Regions from separate parts of the Kluyvera sp. CHPC 1.2972 genome, predicted to be linked through region 2. Evidence: riboswitches for the same ligand, from Rfam matches in the RefSeq annotation. Region 2 holds a riboswitch; the other holds the start of a gene.

Region 1 (7,900 bases), on a different contig from region 2:
GCTATTCTATCTATCGCCATGAACTATCGTGGCGATGGAGGATGAATAATGAATATTCGTGATCTTGAATACCTGGTGGCGTTAGCTGAACACCGGCACTTCCGCCGGGCGGCAGATTCCTGCCATGTCAGTCAGCCAACCCTGAGTGGGCAGATTCGTAAGCTGGAAGATGAACTGGGCGTCATGCTGCTGGAGCGAACCAGCCGCAAAGTGCTGTTCACCCAGGCGGGGCTGCTGCTGGTGGACCAGGCGCGTACCGTGTTACGCGAGGTCAAAGTGCTGAAGGAGATGGCAAGTCAGCAGGGGGAGACGATGTCCGGCCCGTTGCATATCGGCCTGATCCCAACCGTTGGCCCGTATCTGCTGCCTCATATTATTCCCATGCTGCACCAGACCTTCCCGAAGCTCGAAATGTACCTGCATGAAGCGCAGACCCATCAACTGCTGGCGCAGCTCGACAGCGGTAAGCTGGACTGTGCGATTCTGGCGCTGGTGAAAGAGAGTGAAGCCTTTATTGAGGTGCCGCTGTTCGACGAGCCGATGATGCTGGCGATCTATGCCGATCACCCATGGGCGGAGCGCGATCGCGTGCCGATGTCGGATCTTGCCGGTGAGAAGCTGCTGATGCTGGAAGACGGGCACTGCCTGCGTGACCAGGCGATGGGCTTCTGCTTTGAGGCGGGTGCGGATGAAGATACGCATTTCCGCGCAACCAGCCTGGAAACGCTGCGCAATATGGTGGCGGCGGGAAGCGGGATTACGCTGCTGCCAGCGCTAGCCGTGCCGCAGGAACGCCAACGCGATGGCGTTGTGTACCTGCCGTGCATTAAGCCGGAACCACGCCGCACCGTTGGCCTGGTCTATCGCCCGGGTTCGCCTCTACGCGGCCGCTATGAGCAGCTGGCAGAGGCCGTCCGCGAAACGATGGACGGCCATTTTGACAACGCGTTAAAACAGGCGGTTTAAGCCGTTTAGCGCCGCTACCCGATAGGCTTCCGCCATGGTTGGGTAGTTAAAGGTGGTGTTAACGAAGTACTCAATGGTGTTACCACCACCTTTCTGCTCCATAATCGCCTGGCCGATATGAATAATTTCGGCCGCTCGCTCGCCAAAGCAGTGAATACCGAGGATCTCCTTGGTCTCACGATGGAACAGGATCTTCAGGCTTCCCACGCTCATACCGACGATTTGCGCTCGCGCCAGGTGTTTAAACTGCGCACGACCTACCTCATACGGCACTTTCATCGCGGTCAGCTGCTGTTCGGTTTTACCGACGGAGCTGATTTCCGGAATGGTATAGATACCGGTCGGGATGTCTTCAATCAGATGCGCGGTGGCTTCACCTTTCATCAGCGCCTGCGCGGCAATACGGCCCTGATCGTAGGCAGCAGAAGCCAGGCTCGGATAACCGATAACGTCGCCGACGGCATAGACGTGCGGCAGCGCGGTCTGGTACATGCTGTTCACTTTCAACTGACCGCGGCCATCGGCCTGTAGCCCGATGTTTTCCAGCGATAGCGAATCGGTGTTACCGGTGCGACCGTTGGCGAACAGCAGGCAGTCCGCTTTGAGCTTCTTGCCGGACTTCAGGTGCATGATCACGCCGTCGTCCACGCCTTCAATCTTCTCGTACTCTTCGTTGTGGCGAATCACGACGCCGCTGTTCCAGAAGTGGTAAGAGAGCGAATCTGACATTTCCTGGTCGAGGAAGGCCAGCAGACGGTCGCGGGTGTTGATGAGATCAACCTTAACGTCCATTCCGCGGAAGATAGACGCATATTCGCAGCCGATAACCCCTGCACCGTAGATAATCACGTGGCGAGGTTCGTGGTGCAGGCTGAGAATCGAGTCGCTGTCGTAAATACGCGGGTGGGTAAAGTCGACGTCCGCCGGGCGATAAGGGCGTGAGCCGCAGGCTATCACGAACTTATCAGCGGTGAGCGTTTCGACGGAACCGTCCGGGCACTCCAGCGCGATGGTGTGTTCATCGACGAAGCGAGCGTCGCCCTGCAGCATTTCACAGTGATTACGCTCATAAAAACCCTGGCGCATGCGCGTTTGCTGATTGATTACGCTATCGGCATGATTCAGGATGTCGGCAAATGAGGAGCGGAGAAGTCGGCTGTGGTCGCTGTAGAGAGGGTTCTGGTTGAATTCGATAATACGGCTAACGGCGTGGCGAAGGGCTTTGGACGGGATGGTACCCCAGTGGGTACAGCCGCCGCCGACATTATGATAACGCTCAATAACGGCGACACGGGCTCCTTGCTTCACCAGACCCATAGCAGCACCTTCGCCGCCGGGGCCGGAACCAATTACTATTGCATCATAATCGTAGGAATGTGGCATGGTAAGGCTTACCTGTTCTTATACATAAAAGCAACAGAATCATAACATCATAGAAGTAATAACCCAATTATCGTTGGGCTTTTTTCATACGAAATAGCATAAATAGCATGTAAACAATCATTAACAAAGCTGCGTAAGTCGATTCGTTTTAATCTCTGGTATAGTGCCAGCACGGCTTGTGGAAGGATTCAGTCATCGTGATGGGTGTTAGAGCGCAACAAAAAGAAAAAACCCGGCGTTCGCTGGTGGAAGCGGCATTTAGTCAATTGAGCGCCGAACGTAGCTTTGCCAGCCTGAGCCTGCGCGAAGTCGCGCGCGAGGCGGGAATTGCGCCAACCTCCTTTTATCGTCATTTCCGCGATGTCGATGAGCTTGGGCTGACCATGGTCGACGAGAGCGGCCTGATGCTGCGTCAACTGATGCGCCAGGCGCGCCAGCGTATCGCCAAAGGCGGCAGCGTTATCCGCACCTCCGTCTCAACCTTTATGGAATTTATCGGCAATAACCCGAACGCCTTCCGCCTGCTGCTGCGCGAGCGTTCAGGCACCTCTGCGGCATTTCGTGCCGCGGTCGCCCGCGAAATTCAGCATTTTATCGCGGAACTTGCCGACTATCTGGAAATCGAAAACCATATGCCTCGTGCGTTCACGGAAGCGCAGGCTGAGGCGATGGTGACTATTGTATTTAGCGCGGGTGCAGAGGCTCTGGATGTAAGCCCTGAGCAGCGCCGACAGCTGGAAGAGCGGCTGGTGCTGCAGTTACGGATGATCTCCAAGGGCGCATACTACTGGTATCGCCGTGAACAAGAGAAGATGACACATCAATCCGAATAAGGTGGTAGACGAGCAATGAAACAGTCAGGTCAAGATAAAGGTACGCTGCTGCTGGCGCTGTTGGCTGGCTTATCGATTAACGGGACGTTTGCGGCACTGTTCAGCTCCATCGTACCTTTCTCTATATTCCCTATTATTGCGCTGGTGCTGACGGTTTACTGCCTGCATCAACGTTACCAGAATCGTACGATGCCGGTCGGGTTACCGGGCCTGGCGGCCGCCTGTTTTATTCTTGGCGTGCTGTTGTACAGCACCGTGGTACGCGCAGAGTACCCGGATATCGGTTCTAATTTCTTCCCGGCGGTACTGTCGGTGGCGATGGTCTTCTGGATTGGCGTGAAGTTGCGGAGCCGCAAGCAGGAACAGCAATAAGTTGTAGGCCGGATTATCCGGCCTGCTTTCAGTCTTACTTCTTCGTTAACAGCACACCGCATTCCATATGATGGGTATACGGGAACTGATCGAACAGCGCCAGGCGTGTCACATTGTGCGTCTGGCTCAACGTTTCCAGGTTCTGGCACAGCGTCTCAGGGTTACAGGAGATGTACAGAATGTTCGGATACGCCTGCACCATCTTCTCGGTTTCGCTGTCCAGCCCGCTACGCGGCGGATCGACGAAAATCGTCTCACATTGGTAGCTTTTCAGGTCAATGCCCTGCAGACGGTTAAATTCCCGCACGCCGTTCATCGCCTGAGTAAACTCTTCTGCCGCCATGCGGATGATCTGCACGTTGTCTATCTGGTTAGCGGCGATGTTGTACTGCGCGGCAGCTACGGACGGTTTGGCAATTTCAGTTGCCAAAACGCGGTCAAAGTTGCGTGCCAGCGCCAGCGAGAAGTTACCGTTACCGCAGTACAGCTCCAGCAGGTCACCGTGTGAATTCTGCGTAGCATCCAGCGCCCACTCCAGCATCTGAATATTCATGGCAGCGTTCGGCTGGGTAAAGCTGTTTTCCACCTGACGGTAGACCATCTCTTTACCTGCAACCAACAGACGTTCATCGATATAGTCCTGGTCCAGCTCAATTTTGGTTTTGGTTGCGCGGCCAATCAGGTGCACGTTCAGCCCTTGGGCGCGCAGTGCGTCACGCAGCGCTTCGGCCTGCTCACGCCATTCGTCATCGAGCTTTTTATGGTACAGCAGCGAGACAACAGCTTGATTGCTTAGAGTGGTGAGGTAGTCAATCTGGAACAGCTTGTGGCGCAGCGCGCGGTTATCACGCACAGCATCAAGCACGGCGGTCATCAGCGTGTTGATAAGCTGGCTTGCCGCAGGGAAGGCGTCTACGCGGATGCGGCTCTTGGTCTGCTGGTCAAACATAATGTGGTACAGGTCATCGCCATCGTGCCAGATGCGGAATTCCGCGCGCATCCGGTAGTGGCTGACCGGCGAGCGAAACACCTCCGGCGCAGGCGCGCTAAACGGCGTCATCATCGTTTGCAGGCGAGTGACTTTCTCGGCGAGCTGAGCGTCGTACTGTTCGGTTGGGAGATGTTCGGGGGTCATGATGCATCCTGAATAATAAAAGTACGCGGGGATTGTAGGGCTTGTTCAGGGGATGTCCAGCGCCGATGACGGTGAAAATCATAAATAGCAGTCTGGACATCTATATGTAACTAAATGTAGCATCCCTGTACCGGTCCTGTGAGTTAAAAGGGAACCCAGTGTAAATCTGGGGCTGACGCGCAGCGGTAAGGAAGGTAAGAGATGAGCGCATTTAATGCAGACACTGCGGCGTGCCGTGGGAAGTCATCGCCTCTTTATATATAGCCTCCAAGCCCGAAGACCTGCCGGATAACGTCGCATGGGGTTTTATCGTCGCGAGCAACTGATAAAACCTGCGGCATCCCTTTTCTATTTGGATGCTTTTAAAAATGATTAAAAAAGCTTCGCTGATGACGGCGTTATCCGTCACGGCATTTTCCGGCTGGGCGCAAGACAGCAATTCAGACTCGATGGTGGTAACCGCTAACCGTTTTCAGCAGCCGGTCAATACGGTGTTGGCGCCTACTGATGTGGTCACGCGTGAGGATATTCAACGCTGGCAGTCTAAAGATCTCAATGACGTGATGCGTCGTCTGCCGGGGGTGGATATTTCGCAGACCGGTGGGATGGGGAGTAGCTCTTCTCTATTTGTGCGCGGCACTGAAGCGCGCCATGTGCTGGTGCTGATCGACGGTATTCCGATGGCAAGGGCAGGTATTGGTAACGCTATTGATATTGGCCAGATTCCGGTATCCCTGGTGCAGCGTGTCGAATATATCCGCGGGCCGCGTTCGGCAGTTTATGGTTCCGGGGCAATTGGTGGTGTGGTGAACATCATTACGATGAGTGACGATGAACGTGCGCAGATCAATGCCGGAATGGGGTCGAATGGCTACCAGACTTATGACGGCGCGGTGAATAAACGTTTTGGTGACACGATGGTGACGGCGGCAGGCGCTTACCAGACGACCAAAGGTTTTAACGTTAAACCGGGCTCTCCTTATAGTGGCGATAGCGACCGCGATGGTTATCGCAATAAACTGTTCTGGGGTGCCGTGCAGCACAAATTTGACGATAGCTTCTCGGGATTCTTCCGTGGCTATGGATACACGGCAAATAACGATTACGATCAGGATACGAAATACGGTTCTCCTGAAGGTAATGATGAAGGGCAGAACTATAATCAATCCTGGGACACCGGGCTGCGTTATAATTCTGGCATCTACTCTACCCAGCTTATCGCTAACTATCAGCACCTTAAAGACTATAACTACAGCAGCAATCTTGGGCGCTACGCTGGTCAAGCCACGCTGGATAACATGGAGCAGCGTTACATCCAGTGGGGTAACAACGTTGAGGTTGGACACGGCGCGATCAGCGGTGGCGTTGACTGGAAGCAGGAAAAGCTGACATCCAGCAGCACGACGAACTCTGATGTTTATAAACGCGATACCACGGGGGTTTACCTGACGGGGCAGCAGCAGATCGATACCGTCACGCTTGAAGCATCGGGTCGTGAAGACCACGATGAACAGTTTGGCTGGCACGGTACATGGCAGACCGCTGCAGGTTGGGAGTTTGTTGATGGCTATCGCGCAACGCTTTCTTATGGTACCAGCTTCCTGGCGCCGTCTCTGGGGCAGCAATTCGGTGCGACACGTTATGCATCGCCATATTATTCAGGTATTGCAGCAAACCCGAATCTGAAACCGGAAGAGTCTAAACAATGGGAAGCGGGGATTGACGGGATTACGGGATCGCTGGATTGGAGGCTTTCTGCGTACCACTATGAAATTCAAAACCTGATTGATTATAAAAGTTCGAACAACTTCAACCAGTATATCAACGTGAAGTCGGCCACCATCAAAGGTCTGGAGTGGACGGGGAACATCACAACGGGGCCGGTAGAACATCACCTGACGCTGCAATATGTTGATCCGCGTGATGATGAAACCAATCAGGTTCTTGCTCGTCGTGCGAAACAGCAGGTGAAGTATGAGGTAACCGGGCAGGTTTACGATCTCGGCTGGAATATTGCTTACCAATATTTAGGTCAGCGCTATGACAACAACTATGACGAGACAACAAGTACCTCTAGTCGGGTTAAAATGGGCGGTGTAAGTCTGTGGGATATCGGATTGTCATATCCTGTCACCTCACACCTGACCGTTCGTGGTAAAATAGCCAACCTGTTCGATAAAGATTACGAGACAGCATATGGCTACCCAACTGCAGGACGGGAATACACCTTGTCTGGCAGCTACACCTTCTGAACCACGTCCTACCGTACTGGTGTTTGACTCCGGTGTCGGTGGGTTGTCGGTCTACGATGAGATCCGGCATCTCTTGCCGGATCTCCATTACATCTATGCCTTCGATAACGTCGCTTTCCCCTATGGGGAGAAGAGCGAAGCGTTTATCGTTGAGCGCGTTGTTGAAATTGTCACTGCGGTACAGGCACGTTACCCGCTTTCCCTGGCGGTGATTGCCTGTAACACGGCCAGTACGGTCTCTTTGCCCGCGCTGCGTGACAAGTTTGCCTTCCCGGTTGTGGGCGTTGTGCCGGCTATCAAACCGGCAGCGCGTCTGTCGGCTAACCGTATTGTGGGTTTACTGGCAACGCGGGGTACGGTTAAACGTCCTTACACCCATGAACTGATTGCGCGCTTTGCCAATGAGTGTCGTATCGAGATGCTGGGTTCTGCCGAGCTGGTGGAGTTAGCGGAAGCGAAGCTGCACGGTGAGCCGGTTCCTCTGGAAGAGCTGCGCCGTATTCTGCGTCCATGGCTGCGTATGCAGGAACCGCCGGATACCGTCGTGCTCGGCTGTACTCACTTCCCTCTATTACAGGATGAGTTACTGCAGGTGCTTCCCGAAGGTACCCGATTGGTAGATTCCGGTGCGGCAATTGCGCGTCGTACAGCCTGGTTGCTGGAACATGAAGCGCCGGATGCGAAATCCAGCGATGCAAATCTGGCTTACTGCATGGCGTTGACGACAGAAACTGAGCAACTTTTACCCGTTTTACAGCGTTACGGCTTTGAAACGCTCGAAAAACTGCCTGTTTCAGCCTGATTTGAGCAAAAAAGAGACGGTTGAAAAGTTTTTTTAAAACAGGGCTTGTCAACGTCTCAGAACTCCCTATAATGCGCCTCCACTGACACGGAACAACGGCAAATAAGCCGCCGGGTCAGCGAGGTTCTCCTGAGAATCTCGAGAGGCGAAAGCGAAA
Region 2 (7,900 bases):
TCGCTCACCAGCGTGAGCAGCTCAAGCGGCGCGCCGAGCAGCGCCAGATGGGCCACCAACGTCTCCATGCGCCCATCGGCGATATGGCTATGGGTATGGAAAATCCCGGCGGCGATTTTGACCAGCTTGCCGGGGTGGCCAATCAGCACAATCTGGCGAAAGCCAAGGCGCACCGACTCTTCAATCATGTAGCCGACGAAGTTGCTCATGGTGACCACCACCTGCGAGTCAATGCCCATCTGCTCGCGCACGAAGCGCTCACCGTGGTTGCCCGGCACCAGTACCACGCGCTCCAGCCCGGCAGCACGCTTCATCTCCAGCTCCAGCGCCAGCGAGCGTTTCCAGCTTTCTTCCGACATCGGCGTCACGATGCCGGTGGTGCCGATAATCGAGATGCCGCCCAGAATGCCCAGCCGCGAGTTATAGGTTTTCTTCGCCCGCTCTTCCCCTTCCGGGGCAAAAATCTCCACCTCTGCGCCGCGCGCCGGGCCGATAGCCTCACGGACGGCGGTTTCAATGGTGTGTTGCGGGGTGCGATTAATCGCCGCGCTGCCGATGGGCAGCCCGATGCCTTTACGGGTGACGGTGCCCACACCCTCGCCGCCGCGCAGGGTAATTTCACCGCTGTCGTTGACGGTCACGCGGGCAAAAATCAGCATCCCGTGAGTGGCGTCGATATCATCGCCGCCATCTTTACGGATGGCGGCAATACCCTGCTGGCCTTCGACGTGTGGTGATTCGACGTTCAGGTTCAGCGTCACGCCCGACGGCGTCACAATCGAGACCTGGTGAATCAGGTGCTGGCGCATCACCATCAGCGCGGCCACTTTCGCCGCCGCCGTGGCGCTGGAGCCAGTGGTGTAGCCTTTGCGCAGCGCTTTGCCGTTATGCCACACCGGGGCGTCGAAGGCGGGTTCGCTCATCGCGCCCCCTGCAGGTGGTAGAGAATGGCGTTGACGATCGCCGCCGCGACATTGCTGCCGCCTTTACGCCCCAGCGCGGCAATGCCCGGCAGGCTGCTTTTGCTCAGCGCCTCTTTGGATTCCGCCGCGCCGACGAAGCCAACCGGCACGCCAATCACTCCGCCAACGTCCAGCTCTTGATGCTCCATCAGACGGAACAGCGCGGTCGGCGCGTTGCCAAAGACAAACACTTTGTCGCCCTCTTCTTTCGCCGCAATATCCACCGCCGCCATCGAGCGAGTAATGCCCTGTGCTTTGGCCTCGCGCACTACGCGCGGGTCGCTGATATAGCAACGGCATTCGCCGCCGAAGGTCGCCAGCAGGTTTTTATTAATGCCGGAGAGCGCCATGGTGGTGTCGGTGTAAAGCGTGCACGGGCGGCTCAGCGCGTCGCACAGGCGGGTTAATGCATCCGGTGAGAACCACAGAATATCCAGCCACTCGAAATCGGCGGTGGTGTGGATTACCCGTTTGATAATCGCTTCGTGCAGCGGGCTGGCAAAACGATACTCCGGGCGCGTGTCGGCGATAATCTCGCTAATTATCTCGAAGCTTTTGCTCTCAATCGCTTGCGGTTGCTGGATATAGTTCATGCAGTACTCCTCAGGCCGCGCCGATAAGCCAGAACCTGACTGCCATAAACAGCAGCAGGGCCAGCGTTGACGCTACCCACATCAGTCGAATCGTTCGGGAAATATCATCAATGGCAATCGGGCGATGCGCGTCGCCAATCCACGGCTTGTTCACCCGCTCGCCGAAATAGTCGTTCGGGCCGCCAAGGCGAATGCCCAGTGCCCCGGCGACGGCCGCTTCCGACCAGGCGCAGTTGGGGCTGCTGTGATTTTTACGATCGCGCCAGCCGATACGCAACGCGCGCGCGCCGTTATCACGGCAGAGAAAGGCAGCAAGGCCAATCAGCAGCCAGCTCAGGCGAGCGGGAATGAAGTTCGCTACATCGTCGAGGCGCGCGCTCACCATGCCAATGGCCCGATATTTTTCGTGCTTGTAGCCCACCATTGAGTCGAGGGTGTTGACCGCTTTGTAGGCCATCGCCAGCGGCGCACCGCCGACCAACAGGAAGAAGAGCGGCGCGATAATGCCGTCGACGGTGTTTTCCGCCACCGTCTCCACCACCGCGCGGTTGATCTGTTCCGGCTGTAGCTGCGATGTATCGCGCCCGACAATCCACGACAGCTTGATGCGGCTTTCAGCAAGGTCGCCAGCCCGCAGCGGGCGTTCGACCGCCTGCGCCGACTGCGCCAGGCAGCGCCCGGCCAGCACGGTGAAAATCATCCATACCTCAACGCCCCAGCCCAGCCACGGATGCACGCGTGCGGCGAGGTGCAGCACGCCCCAGGAAACGGCGTAGGTCAGCCCCACTACCACCAACCACATCACCCCACCGCCGATACGCAGGCTAGGGTCGGAATGACAAAACCGACGCACCGCGCGTTGCACGGCGTTAATCAGGTTGCCTATCCAGCGCACCGGATGCGGCCAGTTTTGTGGGTCGCCAATAATGAAATCAAGCCCCCATGCCAGACACCAGGCCAGCAGCGTCATTGAGCGCTCCTTGCAGCGGCAAACCAGTGGTTAAGCATCGACGGGTTCTGGGCGAAATGGAGGTGCAGATAGCTGGCAAAGGTATTCCCGCGCTGCCAGCCGCCAGACCACTGCTGGAGCACCGCGCCATCGCGAGTTTTGTGGCACGCCATCACCGCAGGCGTGTGCGCGGTGAAATCGGAATAGTGGAATTCGTGGCCGCGCAGTACATCGCCGGGGGCAGCAAGCAGCGTCTGCTGTAACGCCTGCGCTTCGCAGTAGCCAAAGCGGGTCAGTCGGGTACCCATTTTGCTGTGGCCAGGCAGGATATCGGCCATCGCGTGAGTCTCACCGTTTTTATCCTCCAGCGTGGTGCCAAGGTACATCAGGCCGCCGCACTCGGCGTAAATCGCCACGCCGCGCGCGTGCGCGGCACGCAGTTGGGCCAGCATCGGCTTGTTGCCTGCGAGCGCCTGGGCGTGCAGTTCCGGGTAACCGCCGCCGAGCCAGATCATCTGACACTCGGGCAGAATCGCATCATGCAGCGGGCTAAAGCGCACAATCTTCACGCCCGCACGCGCCAGCAGGGCGAGGTTGTCCGGGTAATAGAAATTGAAGGCTTCATCGTCGGCAAGCGCAAGGGTCAGCCCCTCCCCGCAGAGCGGCTCCGGCGGCCACTGACCGGCGGGCAGCGCGTGCAGTTCAGTGAGTTCCAGCAGCCTGTCGATATCCAGCGTGCGGGACAGCGTCGCGGCAAAATCCTGCCACGGTTGCTTATCAATCGCGGATTCACGGGCGGTCACCAGCCCCAGATGACGTTCGGGTAGCGCCACGCCTTCCGCGCGCGGCACGTAGCCCAGCACCGGCAGCGCGCAGTAGCGTTCGATGGCGCTTTTCAGCAGCTGGAAATGACTCTCGCTGTTGACGCGGTTAACGATAACGCCCGCGATGTTGAGGCTCGGGTCGAAGTGCTGAAAGCCCATCACCGTGGCGGCAATGGAGGTGGAGACCGCTTTGCCGTCGACCAGCAAAATCACCGGGCAGCCTAGCTGTTTGGCCATCGCCGCGCTGCTGCAGTAGTTGGGATCGGTGCCGTAGCCGTCGTACAGCCCCATGACGCCTTCAATCACGGCGATATCGGCCTGCTGCATATGTTCGCTGAACAGCGCATTAAGGATGGAGGGGGGCAACATGAAAGCGTCAAGGTTGCGGGAGGCAACGCCACACAGCGCGGTGTGCCAGCCGGTATCGAGGTAGTCCGGCCCCACTTTGTAGGGCTGAACCCGCAGGCCGCGCTGCTGAAGCAGCGTCAGCAGGCCGAGCGTCGCCGTGGTTTTCCCGCAGCCGCTACCGGTGCCGGCGAGAACGAATGCATGCTGTCTGGCTGCCATACCCTAACCCTGTTCAGGGTGGATTTTGGGTATAGCCGCGCGCTCGCCCGGCCTGACGACCGTGCGACGCAAAGCAACCCGCTTCCCACCGAAGCTGTTGAAATAAACCAACAGGCAGGTCTTCTGGCTTAGCGTCATCCTCACCCGGCCTTCCCGATCGGTCGATCAGTGGTCATTACGGGGTCGTCAGCGTCACAGCAGCGGGGGCTGCGGAGGGTTTACACCTCCTTCCCTGGCACATAACATGCCAAACCTGTTGATTGCAGATTTATGCCGACACGATGGCCCGCATAAAATAAAAGCAGGTTACTCTAGCGCCCCGGTAAAATGATTTCGTTGCGCTGCGACAATACCGGTATATTTATTTACGGTAGTTATATTTGGAACCACAAGGCAAGGGAAATCATGAGCGTTGCGCGCTGTCCGGGCTCCTGCGGAGAGCTAATTCAGGGCTGGATTCTGGGCAGTGAAAAGCTGGTCTCCTGCCCAATAGACTGGTTCAGCACGGTGGAAGTGCGCCGGGGAACGCCGCGCCCTGATGAACGCCCGCTGACGCGCCGCATGGTCAATACCCTACTTGCCCACTGGAATTATCCCCTCGCCCTGAGCCAGACGCTGCGCATTGAAGTGGACTCGACGCTGCCGATTGCCAAAGGGATGGCGAGCAGCACCGCCGACATTGCCGCGACCGCCCTTGCCACCGCAATGCACATGGGCCATTCACTCAGCGAATCCGAACTCGCCACGCTCTGCGTCTCGCTTGAGCCAACGGACAGCACCCTGTTCCGCGCGCTGACGCTGTTCGACCACCACCATGCGCGCACGCAGATTGCCTGCGCGCCTGCGCCTGATTTCGATCTACTGATCCTGGAAAGCCCGCTGATGCTGCGTACCGCCGACTATCACCGCCTGCCGCGCGAGGCCGCGCTCACGGCCAGCGCCAGCGCACTGCAGCTGGCCTGGGAAAAGGTGCAGGCCGCCTGCGACAGCAACAGCGCCAGCCTGATGGGGGAAGCCGCGACGCTCAGCGCCATCGCCAGCCAGACGCTGCTGCCTAAACCAGGCTTTGACGCGCTTTTAGGGGTGGTAGAGTCGTGCGGATTATACGGCCTGAACGTGGCCCATAGCGGCAGCGTGGTCGGGCTGATGCTCGACCGTCGCCGTCACGATGTGGAGTATGTGAAATGGTCGCTGGCGCAAAGCGGGCTCGCTGAAATCTGGCCGCAGCAGCACCTGCTAAAAACGGTGGCAGGCGGGGTTCAGCCCAGCACCTGATGCAGCGCGTCCAGCAGTTGCTGGTTTTCCGCCTCGCTGCGAATCGCCACGCGGAAATAGCGCCCGTCCAACCCCGGATAGTTGGCGCAGCTGCGGATTAAAATCCGCCGTTGCAGCAGCGCAAACTGCAGTTCAATCTCCGCACGTTCGCAGCGCAGGAACAGGTAGTTGGCTCTGCCCGGATAAACCTTCAGCCCTGGAACACTCTCCAGCGCCCGATAAAATCGCGCCCCTTCCGTATCAAGCCAACGCCATGTGGTCTGTTGATACTCGTGGTCGTTCAGCACAATCTCCCCGGCCAACGCCGCAAAAGCGTTGATCGACCACGGCATCTGATGCTGACGTAGCCGCGCCACCGCCCGTTCGTCGCTGTTGAGCAAATAGCCCAGACGCAGGCCGGGGATGGCGTAAAACTTGGTCAGCGAGCGCAGCACCCAGATATGCGGGTTTTGCGCGAGCAGCGGAATAAAGCCCTGCTCGCCGGGAATAAAATCGATAAAGGCTTCATCGAGAATCAGCGCAATATTCAGCACCCGACAGCGTTCGGCCACCGCTAGCAGCAGCGAGCGCTCCGGCAGCAGCCCGGTCGGGTTATTCGGCGTGCAGAGAAACAGGCAGTCCAGTTCGGGGGTGAGCGCATCAAGCAGACGTGAGGTCAGCTGCCAGCCGTCCTCTTCGCGAAGCGCAAAGGTGTCAATCGCGCAGTCGATGGTTTCCAGCGCCCGGCGGTACTCAGCAAAGCCCGGAGCAACCACCATCGCCCGCTTAGGCTTCAGGCCGTGCACGAGGGTGAAAATAGATTCGGTTTCGCCGTTGCCCGCCAGACACCACGCCGCAGGTACGCCGTGGTGCGACGCCAGGGCCTGATGCAACTGCTGGTAGTCAACGTCCGGGTAGCGCTCGGCGCAGGCAAGCTGGGCAACGATAGCCTGCTTCAGGCTTTCGGGCATGCCCAGTGGATTGATATTGGCGCTGAAGTCCAGCAACTGGTCGGCGCGCAGGCCCATCAGCGCCGCCGCTTCGCGCGTGTTGCCGCCGTGGGCGCTTTTCAGCCGTGACATCGCCGGTTACCCGCGCCGCGCCAACGTCGCGCCGTCGGCAAAGTAGGCTTTGATCCCGGCGAGAATAGATTCAGCCACTTCCTGCTGGAAGGTGGCGGTCTTGAGCTTTCGCTCCTCTTCAACGTTACTGATAAACGCTGTTTCGACGAGGATCGACGGAATATCCGGCGCTTTCAGTACCGCGAAGCCGGCCTGCTCCACCTGATTTTTATGCAGGTCGTTCACCTGCCCCAGCTTTTTGAGCACCGCTTTACCAAACTTCAGGCTGTCGGCGATGGTCAGCGACTGCACCATATCGAACATGGTGTGGTCGACGTAGCGGTCGCCGCTCTTGCTGACACCACCGATTAAGTCCGAGGCGTTCTGGGTCTGGGCGAGGTATTTTGCTGCGGTACTGGTGGCCCCTTTGGTCGACAGGGCAAAGACCGATGAGCCGCTCGGCTGGCGGCTGGTGAACGCATCCGCGTGAATGGAGACGAACAGGTCGGCACGCTGCTTTTGCGCTTTCGCCACCCGCACCTTCAGCGGAATAAAGATATCTTCGTTGCGCGTCATGTAGGCTTTCATGTTGCCTTCTTTCTCAATCAGCGCACGCAGGCGACGGGCGATTTGTAGCACCACGTCTTTCTCCCGCGTTTTGTATTTACCCACCGCGCCGGAGTCCTCGCCACCGTGGCCGGGGTCAAGCATGATAACAATCGGACGGTCGCGCCCGGCTTTGCCCGGCTGCGGGCCGCTTTGCGACGGCGGCACCTGCTTTTCGAGGTCGCCCTTGTTGTAGTCTTCCAGCAGCGCCAGCAGCGGATCCTGCTGCTCATTACTGTTGGCAGGATAGAGATCCATCACCAGGCGTTCTTTAAAGTTTGCCACCGGCGCAAGGGCGAACAGCTGCGGCTTCACGTCCTGCTTCAACTCAAACACCATGCGCACCGTTTGCGGATCAAACTGCCCTACGCGTGCGGATTTAATGAACGGATCGTCGCTGCGGATCTGCGCCCCCATGCCTTTCAGCACCGAGTTCAGGTTCACCCCTTCGAGGTCGACCACCAGACGGTCAGGATTGCTCAACGCAAACTGTCGATACTTGAGCTCACGGCTGGACTCCACCGTTACGCGCGTGTAGCTGGACGCAGGCCATATGCGCACCGCCACCACCTGACTGACGGCAGCTAACCCGACCTGACTCACGCTTAACAACCACATGGCACCGGCACCTTGTAGCAGGCGACGACGGCTCAAAGACTGACTTCCCGACATGCTCCATCCCAGGTAAAAAAAGAGAAACAAAGAATTCGCATAATACGATTGACCGAAAACTTTAACCAAAGCCGCATAAACTGTCATCTACAAAAGGGTAAACATTCGTTGGATCAGCGAAATTTGGCCGGGGGTTTTCCAATGTTTAAGCAAATTCTGGCTTGCGTTTCCGACTAAAACAGAATAAAAATACACTAATTACGAATAATCATGCATTGAGGGTTGTGCCGTGGTGAAGGAACGTAGAACCGAACTGGTAGAGGGGTTTCGTCATACCGTCCCCTATATTAACGCCCACCGGGGGAAGACGTTTGTCATCATGCTTGGCGGCGAAGCCATTGAGCATGAAAACTTTTCCAGCATCGTCAACGATATTGGCCTGCTGCACAGTTTAGGCATTCGCCTGGTGCTG

Evidence for each region. A riboswitch is a leader RNA that binds a small molecule or an ion and turns the genes downstream of it on or off. The one in region 2 is predicted to bind cobalamin.
Region 1: linked by a shared signal. The riboswitch ahead of btuB (TonB-dependent vitamin B12 receptor BtuB) and the one ahead of V6944_RS22900 (cobyrinate a,c-diamide synthase) in region 2 are both predicted to bind cobalamin.

The regions. Positions count from the first base shown of each region.
Region 1 covers NZ_JAPKIB010000013.1:45-7,944, reverse strand. Annotated here, with positions in the region: gene oxyR (DNA-binding transcriptional regulator OxyR) at 49-966, shown strand; gene sthA (Si-specific NAD(P)(+) transhydrogenase) at 949-2,349, opposite strand; gene fabR (HTH-type transcriptional repressor FabR) at 2,547-3,182, shown strand; gene V6944_RS17660 (YijD family membrane protein) at 3,198-3,554, shown strand; gene trmA (tRNA (uridine(54)-C5)-methyltransferase TrmA) at 3,589-4,689, opposite strand; cobalamin riboswitch at 4,804-4,992, shown strand; gene btuB (TonB-dependent vitamin B12 receptor BtuB) at 5,058-6,941, shown strand; gene murI (glutamate racemase) at 6,886-7,743, shown strand.
Region 2 covers NZ_JAPKIB010000030.1:1,243-9,142, reverse strand. Annotated here, with positions in the region: gene cbiD (cobalt-precorrin-5B (C(1))-methyltransferase CbiD) at 1-923, opposite strand, end outside; gene V6944_RS22910 (cobalt-precorrin-8 methylmutase) at 920-1,555, opposite strand; gene cbiB (adenosylcobinamide-phosphate synthase CbiB) at 1,566-2,525, opposite strand; gene V6944_RS22900 (cobyrinate a,c-diamide synthase) at 2,522-3,895, opposite strand; cobalamin riboswitch at 3,992-4,167, opposite strand; gene V6944_RS22895 (L-threonine kinase) at 4,301-5,170, shown strand; gene cobD (threonine-phosphate decarboxylase CobD) at 5,155-6,231, opposite strand; gene amiC (N-acetylmuramoyl-L-alanine amidase AmiC) at 6,238-7,488, opposite strand; gene argA (amino-acid N-acetyltransferase) at 7,718-7,900, shown strand, end outside.